Regions from separate parts of the Halopseudomonas sp. genome, predicted to be linked through region 1. Evidence: riboswitches for the same ligand, from Rfam matches in the RefSeq annotation. Region 1 holds a riboswitch; the other holds the start of a gene.
What was found. A riboswitch is a leader RNA that binds a small molecule or an ion and turns the genes downstream of it on or off. The one in region 1 is predicted to bind cobalamin.
Positions count from the first base shown of each region.

Region 2: another riboswitch for cobalamin. It lies ahead of btuB (TonB-dependent vitamin B12 receptor); the one in region 1 lies ahead of AAFM31_RS15495 (TonB-dependent receptor domain-containing protein).

Region 1 is NZ_JAYPMU010000026.1:16,104-22,994, reverse strand. It holds gene AAFM31_RS15495 (TonB-dependent receptor domain-containing protein) at 1-1,357, opposite strand, end outside; cobalamin riboswitch at 1,485-1,691, opposite strand; gene dxs (1-deoxy-D-xylulose-5-phosphate synthase) at 1,743-3,623, opposite strand; gene AAFM31_RS15485 (farnesyl diphosphate synthase) at 3,718-4,605, opposite strand; gene AAFM31_RS15480 (exodeoxyribonuclease VII small subunit) at 4,602-4,841, opposite strand; gene AAFM31_RS15475 (hypothetical protein) at 5,041-5,346, shown strand; gene AAFM31_RS15470 (EAL domain-containing protein) at 5,531-6,891, shown strand, end outside.
Region 2 is NZ_JAYPMU010000002.1:40,634-47,524, reverse strand. It holds gene bluB (5,6-dimethylbenzimidazole synthase) at 1-459, opposite strand, end outside; gene AAFM31_RS01780 (cobyrinate a,c-diamide synthase) at 456-1,736, opposite strand; gene cobO (cob(I)yrinic acid a,c-diamide adenosyltransferase) at 1,745-2,356, opposite strand; gene AAFM31_RS01770 (hypothetical protein) at 2,353-2,865, opposite strand; gene btuB (TonB-dependent vitamin B12 receptor) at 3,032-4,834, opposite strand; cobalamin riboswitch at 4,955-5,185, opposite strand; gene AAFM31_RS01760 (nitrate- and nitrite sensing domain-containing protein) at 5,284-6,567, opposite strand; gene AAFM31_RS01755 (DUF5064 family protein) at 6,693-6,891, shown strand, end outside.

The DNA of each region.
Region 1 (6,891 bases):
ACAGCTCAAGCCGGGCGCTGTCGCTTAACTGGCTGCGCCATTGGGCTTCATAGCTTTTTGCCGTCTCCGGTTTCAGGTTGGGGTCGGCGTAGATGGTGCAGCCGAAGCCCGGAAAGCAATCGTCGGGATAGTAGAGGTCGTTAAAGGTCGGCGCACGGAAAGCTTCGCTGTAGGACAGGATGAGGTCGTTGTCCTTATTGACGTGCAGGGTCAATGCGGCGTTCCAGCTATTGTTGCTGCCGAACTGCTGGTTGTCATCATGACGTAAACCAAGCTCGGTGCCGAAGTGTTCGCTGTCGAACTGATGCTGAATGAATGCGGCCTTGTTGCTGCGCGACGTCTCGGTGAACTCGTTCGAGCTGTGCAGGGTGTCCTTGTACCATTCCAGGCCGCCGGTTAGTTGGTGACCACCCCCCAACGTGAGGTAGTTCAACCAGTTGAGCTGGTCACGATAGGTGTTGAATACCGAGCCGCCGTAGGGGTCAAAGCCGGTCTGGCGATCTTCGCTGTGACCTGCTTCCAGACGGCTGCGCCAGACGTCGTTTGCCTGCACTTGCAGGTAGGTCTGGGCGGTCGAGACGCTGAAGTCGGTGTAGGCGAAGGCGGCTGGCGAGAGGTTGTAGTCGTACTCGCTCTTGCCTTCCTGATGCATGCCGCTGATGCCGACTTCGACGCTGCCGGTCAGTTGGTGGCTGAGGCTAAGGCTGGCGCTCTTGTTGCGGTAGGCGCTATCGTCGGAGCCCGCCAGTGTGGTGCGCTCGAAGCCGTCTACTTCGTCGAGCGCTGCGCTCAGGTTGAAGTGGGTGCGCTCGTCACCGCCGGACAGACCGGCGCTGCGGCGCCAAGTGCCATGGCTGCCAGCGGCAATCGCCACCCGCGGGTTCAGGCCCTGACCGTCGCCGCGCCGGGTGAATATCTGGATTACGCCACCGATGGCGTCGGAGCCGTACAGCGCCGAGCGGCCGCCACGGACTACTTCGACCCGCTCGACCTGATCAATCTGCATGTACTCGAGGCTGCTCAACCCCGCGGAGGCGCCGGCGATACGCTGACCATCGACCAGTACCAATGTCTGGGCGCTGGAGGTACCGCGCAGGAAGATACTGGTCAGTGAGCCGATGCCTCCGCTGCGGGAGATGTGCAGGCCGGGAACTCGGGTCAACAAATCAGGCAGGTCCTGCGGCTGCAGACGATCTATGTCGTCGCGGGTAAAGACGGTGTTGGCTGCGCTGGTTTCTGCGCGCTCTTCAACCTGACGGGAAGCGGTGATGATGCTGTCGGGTAGCGACAGCGCATCGTTCGCCTGAGCAACGGCGCAGGCCAGCAGGCCCGGGATGATCAGCAGTGACTTGTACATAGGGTTCCTCAAAAGTTCGGCTTTTGAGGAGGGCGGGGAGTCAGGAGGCTGGCCACGGATTGTCGTCAGCACGCTGACCGGTGACGCCCTCCGCGACACCTCAGCAGACAGCGGGCACGGCGGTGCCGTGGCTGTACTCGCGCTGGGCCGGTCTCCGGACTCGGAATCAGAGCATCATCACCTTCCCATGCAGAGCACAGTGGCGTTGTCGATGATGCTGGCAGGGCTGGCCTGCGATTCCTTACCGTTGCGGGGGCAGTGTCGGGTTTTCACCGACTTCCCGTTTCACCCAGGCTGCAATGCAGCCTCGGGCACCCAGGCGACTGGAAGTGGGGCGGACTCTAGGGCTTTCGGACGGGTGGGTCAAGCCTGCCGGGGCAGGCTCTTACAAGCGGTCGAGGCGGGCGCGGATCGCGGCTTCGATGCCGGCGGCGTCAAGGCCGCACTCTGCGAGCATTTCTGCCGGCTTGGCGTGCTCGACGTAAATGTCGGGCAGGCCGAGGTTGAGCACTGGCAGGCTGATGCCTTCCGCCAGCAGCCACTCGTTGACCGCGCTGCCAGCACCGCCCATTACCGCGTTCTCCTCGACGGTGACCAGCAATTGATGGCTGGCGCTCAGCTCGGCGATCAGCTGGGTGTCGAGCGGTTTGACGAAGCGCATGTTGGCAACGGTCGCGTTGAGTGCCTCGGCGGCCTTGAGGGCCTGCTGGTGCAGGGTGCCGAAACAGAGAATGGCGACCTGCTCACCTTGGCGGGTAATCGCGCCCTTGCCGATCGGCAGCGGTTCCAGCGCCGGATCAATCGGCACGCCTGGGCCGGTACCACGCGGATAGCGCACGGCGGCGGGGCCTTCGTGCAGGAAGCCGGTGGTCAGCATCTGGCGGGTTTCGTTCTCGTCGGCCGGCGCCATGATCAGCATGTTCGGCAGACAGCGCAGGTACGACAGGTCAAAGCTGCCTGCGTGTGTCGGGCCGTCTTCACCGACCAGACCAGCGCGGTCGATGGCGAACAGCACGTCCAGATTCTGCACGGCAACGTCGTGGATCAGCTGATCGTAACCGCGCTGCAGGAAGGTCGAGTAGATCGCAACCACCGGTTTGGCGCCTTCGCAGGCCATGCCGGCGGCGAGGGTGACCGCGTGCTGCTCGGCGATCGCGACGTCGAAGTAGCGCTTGGGGAAGCGCTCGGCAAAGGCGATCAGGTCGGAGCCTTCCTTCATCGCCGGGGTAATGCCGATCAAGCGCTCGTCCTGCTCGGCCATGTCGCACAGCCACTGGCCGAAGATGTTGGAGAATTTCGGTTTGCTGGCTCCGTTGCTCGGGGCCTTGGGTTCCAGCTTGGTGATCGCGTGGTAGCCGATCGGGTCGGCCTCGGCTGGCGAGAAGCCCTTGCCCTTCTTGGTGATCACGTGGAGGAACTGCGGGCCCTTGAGCTCACGCATGTTCTTCAGGGTACGCACCAGCGTCGGCAGGTCGTGGCCGTCGATCGGGCCGATGTAATTCCAGCCCAGTTCCTCGAACAGGGTGCCGGGCACCAGCATGCCCTTGGCGTGCTCTTCGGTCTTGCGAGCGAGCTCCCAGGCCGGCGGAATCTTCGACAGGACCTTTTTGCTGCCTTCGCGCATGTGCGAGTAGGTGCGGCTGGAGAGAATCTTGGCCAGATAGTTTGACAGGCCACCGACATTGCGCGAGATCGACATGTCGTTGTCGTTCAGCACCACCAGCATGTTGGCTTCCACATCGGACGCGTGGTTCAGCGCCTCGAAAGCCATACCGGCAGTCAGCGCGCCGTCACCGATCACCGCCACTGTGCGGCGATCCAGACCCTGCAGCCCGGCAGCGATAGCCATGCCCAGGCCGGCGCTGATCGAGGTGCTGGAGTGGCCAACGCCAAAGGTGTCGTACGGACTTTCGCTGCGCCGCGGGAAGGCCGCCAGGCCATCCTTCTGACGCAGGCTGGCCATCTGCTCGCGGCGGCCAGTGAGAATCTTGTGCGGATAGGCCTGATGGCCAACGTCCCACAGCAGACGATCGTCCGGGGTGTGGTAGACGTAGTGCAGGGCGATGGTCAGCTCGATGACGCCCAGCCCGGCACCGAAGTGACCACCGGTCTGGCTGACGCTCCAGAGCAGGAATGAACGCAGCTCATCGGCCAGCTCGGGCAGCTGGCTTTCGTCCAGCGCACGCAGTGCTTCGGTGTCGTCAAGGCGGTCCAGCAGCGGCGTGCTAGGGCGATGGAGCGGAATTTCGTCGAAAGTGCTGGGCATCAAACAGAGCTCTGGGGGCCATCGTCTGTGGCGGGAAAACAAGCGCGCAGTTTAACCGATGCCGGGCAATAGCCCAACTGCGCGCAGGGGCATCTCAGAAGCGGCGCTGGACCGTGTAGTCAGCCAGCTGGCGCAGGCGCTTTGCGGTGGGGCCGAAGCCGGCCACCGCGGCCAGCGCCTGATCACGCAGCTCGGCGGCCAGTCGATGTGCACCGTCCAGCCCGAGCAGCGCGGGGTAGGTCGGTTTGTCGCGGGCCAGATCGGCGCCCTGCTGTTTGCCGAGCACACTGGTATCGCTCTCGATGTCGAGGATGTCGTCTTGCACCTGAAAGGCCAGCCCGACATGGTCGGCATAGCGCCCCAGCGCAGCAAGCTGCTCGGCGTCGACGCGTTCGCTGGCCAGCGCGCCGAGCTGCACGCTGGCGCGGATCAGCGCGCCAGTCTTGTGCCGATGCATGTTTTCCAGGGTGGCCTGGTCGAGTTTCTCGCCGACCGCGCCCAGATCAATCGCCTGGCCACCAACCATGCCCTGCGGCCCGGCGGCGCGGCCGAGCAACTGGACCATCTGCAGGCGGGTTTCGGCTTGCCACTGCGGTGCGGAGGCAAGCAGTTCAAAGGCCAGCGCCTGCAGGCCGTCGCCGGCGAGGATCGCCGTGGCCTCGTCAAAGGCGCGGTGACAGGTTGGCTGGCCGCGGCGCAGATCGTCGTTATCCATCGCCGGCAGGTCGTCGTGAATCAGTGAGTAGGCGTGAATCAGCTCGACCGCAGCCGCGGCGTGATCAGCCTGCGCCTGTTCGCCGCCGGCGGCCTCGCAGCTGGCATAGGCCAAGAGCGGGCGCATGCGCTTGCCGCCGATCACCACGCTGTAGCGCATGGCGCTGTAGAGGCGTTCAAGGCGGGGTTGCGGGGTATCCAGTTGACTGCGCAGAAAGGCGTTGATGCGTTGCTGGCACTGCTCAAGATAGTGGCCGAACGCGCTCATTCGTCGGTGCCGTCAAAGGGTTCGGTACGCAGTTCGCCGTTGCTTTCGATCAACTGTTGGACCTTTTGCTCTGCCTGCGCGAGCGCCTGCTGGCACTCACGGGTCAGGGCCACGCCTTGTTCAAAGGCGCTGAGAGACTCTTCCAGACTGAGGTCTGCGCTTTCCAGCCGCTCTACCAGTGCCTGCAGCGAGCCCAGTGACTGCTCGAAGTCTACGGCGGTTTTCTTCCGGGCCATGCGATACCTCATCCGGGGTGGTTCAAACGGCAGAACATTACCCAAGGGGCAGAGGCGGGTCAATTGGCGCAATCACTGCGCAGACGGGCAGCGGCATTGATTCAGATCAGCCAAAGTGGTGATAGTGGGTGTCGGTGGATTGGCTGTGGGCAGCGAAAGGTTACAATGTGCCATCAAATTTACATCGTCCTTTTTTGCCATGACCGACGCACCGAAAGTTGTTGTTGCTGCTGCGGCCGAGCAATGCGACCTCATTACCCGCGCCTTGGAGCAGGCTGGCGTTGACTGTGAGCTGATCTGCGAGCCACGCGACTGCAGTGACGCGCCGCTGTGCCGCTGGCTCGCACCCGAGCAGCTGAATGATCCGAGCCGCGTGCTACTTGCTTTGGAAGACGCGATTGCGACTTTGGAGCAGACCCGCCATGCGTTCCGTTCTCGCCAATTGGCTGCGCTGCGCTATCGCCTGAATGCGTTATTGCAAAGCTTGTCAGACCAGCCGCTCTAGGGTAGCTTGATCCCCTATTACAGAAGCGGCTTTGCCGGTCAGGACGCAAGGGCCTGAAAGACAAGGCGCCAACCTCTCGAGTTTCACCACTCGCGAGGTTGGCGCCTTTTTTGTTGCCTGGAAAAAGCTGAATTACAACAAACGACGGCCGTATCGCGAGCTGTCTTTCACGAACATGGACGTAATGCCTGTGCTTAAACCGGTATTCGACAAACTTGGCCTCGATGCAGACGGCTTGCAGCAACGTCTGCACTTTCTTGACTGGAGTGCCGCCGATGGTGAACGCCTGAGGCGCATTGCTCACTTTGGTGAGCAGGCCAGCAATGACTTCGTTGAGGCGCTTTACCAGCGTCTTGGGCAGTACCCGGAAACCCGCGCCATTCTGCGCGGCGAGGGTCTGGTAGACCGCCTGAAACACAGCCAGCGGGGCTACTACGGTCGCTTGTTCAGCGGCGAAATTGACCAGAGCTACCTCGAGGAGCGGGTGCGCATCGGCCACATTCACGAGAAGGTGGGTGTGGAGCTGAAATGGTATCTGGGCGCCTATCGCCTGTATCTGAGCCATATGCTGCGCGGCTGGTTTGATGGTCTGAGCGTTGAGCAGCAGTCGCGTCTGGCCGACTTCGACAGCCTGCTGAAAATCGTCTTCTTCGACATGAGCCTGGCCGCAGACGCCTACATCGACGCGGAACACCGGGCGCTGGAGGCCAGCGAAGCGCGTTATGCCCACGCCTTGCGTGGCGCCAATGACGGTATTTGGGACTGGGATCTGCAGCAGGATCAACTGTATGTCTCCGAGCGCTGGGCAAGCATGCTCGGGTTGACGCCGGCACAGGTCGGGCAGCGTTCGATGCACTGGTTTGAACGTGTGCATCCGGACGACCAGGCCGATCTGCAGGCGGCGATCCAGCAGCACCTGCATGGCGGCTCGCCGTGGATTCGTCACGAGTACCGGATGCGCCGTAGCGATGGTAGCTACCTCTGGGTGCTGACCCGCGGAGTGGTCGAGATGGACGTATCGGGCCGTCGCCGGCTGGCCGGCTCGCAGACCGATATCAGTGAACGGCAGCGCTTTCAGCGCGAGCTGGAACACGCGGCGCAGCACGATCCGCTGACCGGCCTGATCAACCGTCACCAGCTCGGCGTGCAGCTGCAGCGCACCGCCAGTCAATTGAGTCGCCCCGGCGCCCGCCACGCCGCCCTGCTGTTTATTGATCTGGACCGCTTCAAACTGATCAACGACAGCCTCGGCCATGCGGCCGGTGATCGCGTACTGCTGCAGGTCGCGGAGCGGTTGCGAGGATGCCTGCGCCCCGGCGATCAGTTGGCGCGCTTTGGGGGCGACGAGTTTGTCATGCTGCTGGACGACCTGGCCTGCGCCGAAGACGCCGAGGTGGTGGCGGCACGGGTGCTTGCCGCTCTGCGCGAGCCGCTGTGTTTTGGCGAACGGTGCCTGGTGGTCAGTGCCAGTATCGGTGTGGCGCCGTTGCTGCCCGGCCAGGGACTTGAGGAGGCGTTGCAGGCGGCGGATATGGCGCTATACAG
Region 2 (6,891 bases), on a different contig from region 1:
CCAGCCCATGCCCAGCCCTTCCGCGCGCGCCGCCAGCCAGAGGTTCTGGATCGCGCAGGCCGTCGAAGCCAGATCCATCTCGGGCATGGTGCGGCGGCCAAACACGTGCGCCTCACGCCCCGGCGGCAAGACCACAACCAGCAGCTCGGCGCAGCTCAGCACCCCTTCAACCTTGAGCCGCATGAACTCGTCTTCCCGCTCGCCCAAGGCCCGCGCCGTCTCCAGCCGCTCCTGCTCCACCAACTGGTGAATCGACTCACGCAGCGCCTGACGGGTAATACGCACAAAGCGCCACGGCTGCATCAGACCGACACTCGGCGCCTGATGCGCCGCCTGCAGCAGCCGCTGCAGCTGTTCCGCCGGCACCTCGCCCGCAGCAAAGTGGCGCATGTCGCGGCGCTCACGTATGGCGCGGTAGACCGCGTCACGCTCCTGCGGGTCAAAGGCGTAGCGATTCATGGCCGGAACAGTGCTGCCGCGGCCTGCGGATTGCTCGGCAGGTAGAAGTGGATATAGGAAGCCGTCAGCCTGCCCTCACGGAATACCGCTTCGCTGGTGCGCCGGTAGTTCGGGCATTCACCCTGTGCCAGCGGCTGCAGCGCGCAGTCGAGCAACGAGTGGTGATAGGTATGCCCGCGCAGAGTGCCCTCGGGCAGCCGTACTTCCTGCAGCGCCAATGCCGCCAGACGCAACTGCATGGTTGCCTTGCCCGGCAGCAAGCCGGCCATACGGTGCTGCTCGCCATCACGATCAATCAGGGCATCGAACAGATAGAGCATGCCGCCGCACTCAGCGACCAGCGGTTTGCCAGCAACATGATGGGCATGCAGCGCCTGCGCCATCGCGGCATTGGCCGCCAGCGTTTCACCATGCAGTTCGGGGTAGCCGCCGGGCAGATACAGGCTGTCGACCTCAGGCAGTGCGCTGTCGGTCAGCGGCGAGAAGAAGATCAGCTCGGCGCCCATTGCCTGCAACAGCGCCAGATTGGCCTGGTAGATGAAGGCAAAGGCCTGATCCCGCGCCACACCGATACGCACACCCGCCAGCAGCGGTTGCAGGGCCTCGGCACTCGGCGCCGGGAAGCTCACCGGCTCCGGCAAGGGCGCACCACTGCTTTGCTCCAACGCATCGGCCGCCGCGTCCAGCCGCGCCAGCAGATCCGGCAGCTCTGCCGCCTGCACCAGACCGAGATGCCGGCTGGGCAGCTCCAGATCCGCCGCCCTCGGCAGGCCGCCGTACCAGTGCAGGCTGTCTGGCAGACTGTCGCGCAGAATCTCACCGTGACGGACACTGCCGAGCTTGTTGCCCAGCACCCCGGCAAAGCCAAGGTCCGGCTGGAAGTTCGCCAGCCCCCAGGCCATTGCCGCGAAGGTTTGCGCCATACCGGAACCGTCGATCACGCCCAGCACCGGCACGCCAAACTGGCGCGCCAGATCAGCTGCCGACGGGGTACCGTCGAACAGCCCCATCACCCCCTCGATCAGGATCAGGTCTGCTTCCGCGGCAGCCTCCCAGAGCAGCCGACGAGACTGTTCCAAACCGACCATCCACAGATCCAGCTGATACACCGGTGCACCGCTGGCGGCCTGCAGAATCATCGGATCGAGAAAATCCGGGCCGCATTTGAATACTCGCACCTTACGGCCCTGACGGCTGTGCAGCCGCGCCAGTGCGGCCGTTACCGTGGTCTTGCCCTGCCCGGAAGCCGGTGCGGCGATCAACATCGCCGGGCACATGCGCGCGTTCAAAACTCCACCCCTTTCTGCGCTTTAATACCCGCCTTGAAGGCGTGTTTGGTCATGCCCATGTCGGTCACCGTGTCGGCCGCCTCGACCAGCGCCGGCGGCGCTCCGCGGCCGGTGACTACCACGTGCTGATGTGCCGGGCGCGCCTGAATATCGGCAATCACCTGATCGAGCTGCAGGTAGCCATACTTCAGGGCAATGTTCAGTTCGTCCAGCAACACCAGGGCAACGTCCGGGTCACGCATCAGTTCGACCGCCACCGCCCAGGCCGCCTCGGCCTTGGCGATGTCGTCCTGCCGGTCCTGGGTTTCCCAAGTGAAACCGGCACCCATCACGTGGTAGCGCACCTCATCGGGAAAGCGCCGGAAGAAGGTTTCCTCGCCGGTGCTGCGTGCGCCCTTGATGAACTGCACGATACCCACCCGCAGACCATGCCCCAGCGCCCGCGCGGCCATGCCGAAACCGGAGCTACTCTTGCCCTTGCCGTTGCCGGTCAGCACCAGCAGCACACCGCGCTCATCAGGTGCCTGGGCGATCTTCTGATCGACCACTTCCTTCTTGCGCTGCATGCGCTCGCGGTGGCGCTGATCCCGTTCGGCAGACTCACTCATGCGCGCTGGCTCGAATGGCCCAGCAGCGCAGCGGCGCTGCGCACGCCCACGTAGAGCACGGCGGCGACAGCAACGTAAGCAGCCATAGTGCTCAGGTAGGACGGGTAGTAATGCGCCAGGCGCTCGAGCATGCCAGCGAAGGTCGGCTCGGCATAACGGCCGGAGAACCAGTAGAAACCACCACTGGTGAAGACCTGGCAAACCAGCGCACTGATGGCCACGGTCGGCACCAGAACCAGCAGCGAAGACGCCTGCTCACGGTGCCAGCCGGCGTACAGACGGCCACCGAACCACAACGCGGCGTAGCCGGGCAGCAGCGCCCAATAGGCGATGGTCATGCAGTGGTGACCGGCATTCACCCAGCCGACCGTCATCACATCCACGACAGCAGCCGCGGCAAAGAACAGCGGATACGCCCAGAGCGGACGCAGAAACACACCGACCAGAAAGAACACCGCCCAGGAGGCGCTTGGCAGGTTGAGCTGCGGGAAGTGGCTACCACGGGTCATGATCAAGAGCGCCAGCAGCAGCGCCCCCACCACCAATTGGGTATTTTTCGAGGTTTTCAGCACAGCCTTTCTCCTTTGCGGTTTTTACAAACGTCAGTGCCGGGCAGAGCCCGGCTTTTTATTCGCGACGCCACCGCAAAGCGGTGACGCCAGTCAAACGAAGCAATTACAGCGGCTGGTAGCGCAGAGTCAGATACCCTGCCCGGCCCGGCTGCGTGTAGGTCGCGGCGGTTTCATACTCGTTGTCGAACAGGTTGCTGACCCGCGCCTGCACTCGCCAGGCATGGCTCAGCCAATACTCGGCGCGCAATTCAACGGTGTTGTAGCCATGCAGGTCATTGGTATTGGTGGCGTTGTCCCAACGGCGCCCCTCAGCATGAACGCTTGCGCCCAGGCCGATGCGGCCGAAGCGGCGGTCCACATCCAGATTGAAAATTTGCTCCGGTACGCGGCGCAGCAGCAGGTCATCATTGGCGCTGCTGGAACGGTTCTCCGGATCCTGCAGGGTCAAGTTGGCCAGCCAGTTCCAGCCCAGTTGTTGGGTCAAGACTTCCAGTTCCAGACCGGTGATACGGGCCTTGTCGACGTTTTCGGCCATCGACACACCGCCCACCCGGACGCTGGCAATCATGTCGTCGACGTCATTGCGGAAGGCATTGGCCGACCAGCTGCCCCAGCGGTGCTGACCGCGCAGGCCGACTTCGATGTTGCGCGAGGTTTCGGCCTGGATATCCGGATTGCCGTAACCCGGGAAGTACAACTGGTTGAAGGTCGGCGCGCTGAACGCGGTGCCGTAGCTGGATGTCAGGCTGATGCTGTCGGTCAGCGCGTAGCCATAGCCAACGCTGCCAGTGGTGTGCTCGCCGTAGGCTTCGTTGTCGTCGTGACGCAGACCCAACTGCCATTCGTGACGGCCAGCGTGCAGCAGATACTGGGCAAACAGGCCGTGGTTATAGCGGCTGTCTTCGGGGTAATCGACGCTGCTGCTGACGCTATCCTGCTGCCAGTCATAGCCGACGGTCAGCAGCTGCTTCTCGCTAAGGGCAAAATCGTTCTGCCAGCTGGCGGTATCGCGGCGGGTGTCGTAGCGGGAATCAAATGTGCTGCCCTTGAAGTTCTCGTTCTGATCTTCACTGCGACCGGCCTGCAGCGTTACATCCCAGAACGACAGTGGCGCAAATCGCGCGCGCGCGCCGTAGGCCTTGAGCACGCTGTCGGCATTGGCCTTGTTGCCGGAGTCATAGTCGTTGTGCGACTCGACCTGCAGCAGGTTGGCATCAAGCAACAAACCGTTGGCAAACCGATAGCCGCCGGACAGGCTGGCCGACAGCTCGCGGTAGCCGTCGTGGTCCACTTCCCGCGACGGGCGCGCATCATAGCCTTCGGTATCCAGACTGCTGACGCCCAGGTTGAACCAGGCGTTGTCATCCCCACCGGACACACCCGCAGTACCGGCGCGATGCTGGCGACTGCCGACGGTGGTCGAGAAGTACGGAGTCAGGCCGTCACCGCCCTTGCGGGTAAAGATTTGCACTACGCCACCAATGGCTTCGGAGCCGTACAGGCTTGAGCGCGGGCCACGGACAATCTCGATCCGTTCAATCTGCTCAACCGGCAGATTCTGTAGCGCCGCCACCCCCGAAGTCGCGGAGCCGACGCGAACACCGTCGATCATCACCAGTACGTGTTTGTCGTTGCTGCCGCGAATCTGCAGCGAGGTGCTCTTGCCCGGTCCGCCGTTGTTGATCAGGTTGACCCCGGTCGCCCGGCGCAACAGCTCTTCAGCGGTGTTGACCTGCAACCGCTCGATATCGGTCCGCTCGAAAACGGTCGTGGCGGCAATACTGCTGGCCTGGCTGGTGCGAGTGGCGGTGACGACATCACTGCCGAGATCCAGGGTGCTGGCGAAAGAAAGGGAAGAAAGGCCAATAAGGCCCAGCGCCAGAGGGGCGCGCGCAAAGATAGTCATGCTGCTTGGCTGCTCCGTCGTACCGACCCGTACGACATTGTCTGATCGGGACAGGCTGGAGCGGCAGGAACACGGCATGCACAAAAGGAAGGACGCCGTACACCTACAGCGCCCACCGCACTGTCGTGAATAGCATCAGGCCGGTCTCCGGGCTTGCGACTGGACGTGAGTCCGACTACCTGAGCCTTCCCATGCATTCAGCACAGTGGCGTATTTCAGGTGTCTCGCCATGTTGGCGGACGTCGCTTACCGTTGCGGGGGCAGCGCCGGAATTGTCTGCTCTGGCAGACGCACCGGCTTCCCAGTTTCACCCTCCTCGGATTGGAGGGAACCTGAAGCGAGGCAGAGAGTAGTGACCGACCTCGGTCGTGTCAACTGCCTTACCCATGAAACAAATCGCACCATAGTGATGCGCGAACCGCACCACCGAGGTGCACGACTCACATCTATCAACCGGATTTGCTACCGGTACCCTTGATCATCTCGTTGTAGTTCAGCACTGTGCGGGCCACCTCGGCTAGCCGCTGATTGCGCTCCATCGCCGCATTCTGCAGGGCGCGGTAGGCATCTTGCTCGTTCAGCCCGTGCTGCTTCATCAACAGCCCCTTGGCCCGCTCAATCAGCTTGCGCTCGTTGAGCGTCTGGCGGGCGTCCTCCAGCTCGTCCTGCAATTGCTGCAGGCGCGCGGTCTGCTCGTGCAGCAGATCCAGCAGCGAACGGTTGACCTGCCCGCCGGGCGCCTCGCTTGGCAGGCTCTGGAAATCCGTTGCCTGCACGTTGTAGAGCTTCACGGCGGGATCGGCACTGCCGTCATCCAGCTTATCCAGCTGGCGTATCAACCGGCGCTGGTTGTCGAGATCAGCCTGTGCCTGCGCTGTTTTCTCGGCACACAGCTGCTGCAGATGATCTGCCAACTGATCTTCGATGCGCTTCATGGCGTCGATGCGCTGAGTGGTCAATTCGAACCAGACATCCCCCAGCGCGCCTTGCACCCGCTGTTCAGCGCTGGTGCGCTCGGTCATCTGCCGCAGGCGAGCAATCTGCTCGATCAGCTCATCCGCGCACAGCGCCTGCCAGAGCACCAGGGACTGCGCGTCTGCCGCCTCCTGAAAGCTTTCAAAGCACCGCACCTGGCCGTCCTGCAGAAACCGCAGCTTGCCCTGAACTGCCGGATCGAAATAACCAGCCATGAACCCCGCAACGCCCGTCGCGCGCTCCTGCCCGGCCAGCTCCTTGCCCTGCATGAAGTTGAACAGCGCCACCAGCGCACGCGTTACCCGCGGGTCGACCGCCGTATCAGCCGCATCGAACACCACGGCCAGCAATCCCGCGATCTGCCGAGAAAACAGCCGCGTGGCTTCAGCCGCCGACAGCGACTCGGCGCGCACGCGCTCACGCAGGCCGGGAAGGCCGTCCAGGCTATGCAATACATAAGCAATACGCGTGAACAGACGGGCCTTATCGGCCCCGACGCTGGTTTCCGGGTGAATCTGCTCGAAGGCGTTGCGGACCAGCAGCTCCTGCTCGGCGGCCGCCTGACTGAGCGCATCCAGCGAATCACGATGGCTTTCGGCCTCACCGCCCAAGCAGAAATTGGAGTAACCACGTTCACGCTGCAGCGCATGCACCAGGCGGCTCACCTCGGTAACCAGCGCACAGGTCAGCGACAGGGCCTGCAGGCCCTGCATTTCGCTGCGCCGCGCTGCCAGCATGAAGTCGAGCGCTGATGACATGGGGGTTCTCCGTCGCGATTGATCTACCCGTCCAGAGCAAGAGTTGTGCCAGCGGGCCGGTTCACATCAGAGCAAAATCGGCCTATAACCAATGAGATAGCTCACACCGTTCACGGGAGGATGACATGTTCGAACCCGGCCACCTGCATATCAGTCGCATGCGTCTGTTGCCGAGCGACACCGGATTCAGCATCGACATTCGCTACGACATAGAAGGCCAAGGCAAGACCGTCGATTTCACAGTCGAGGGCAAGGTCAACGATAACGAGGTTCGCGAAACCTTTTCGCTACCGCGCGACACCGCGTTCAACTTCGCCAGTAATG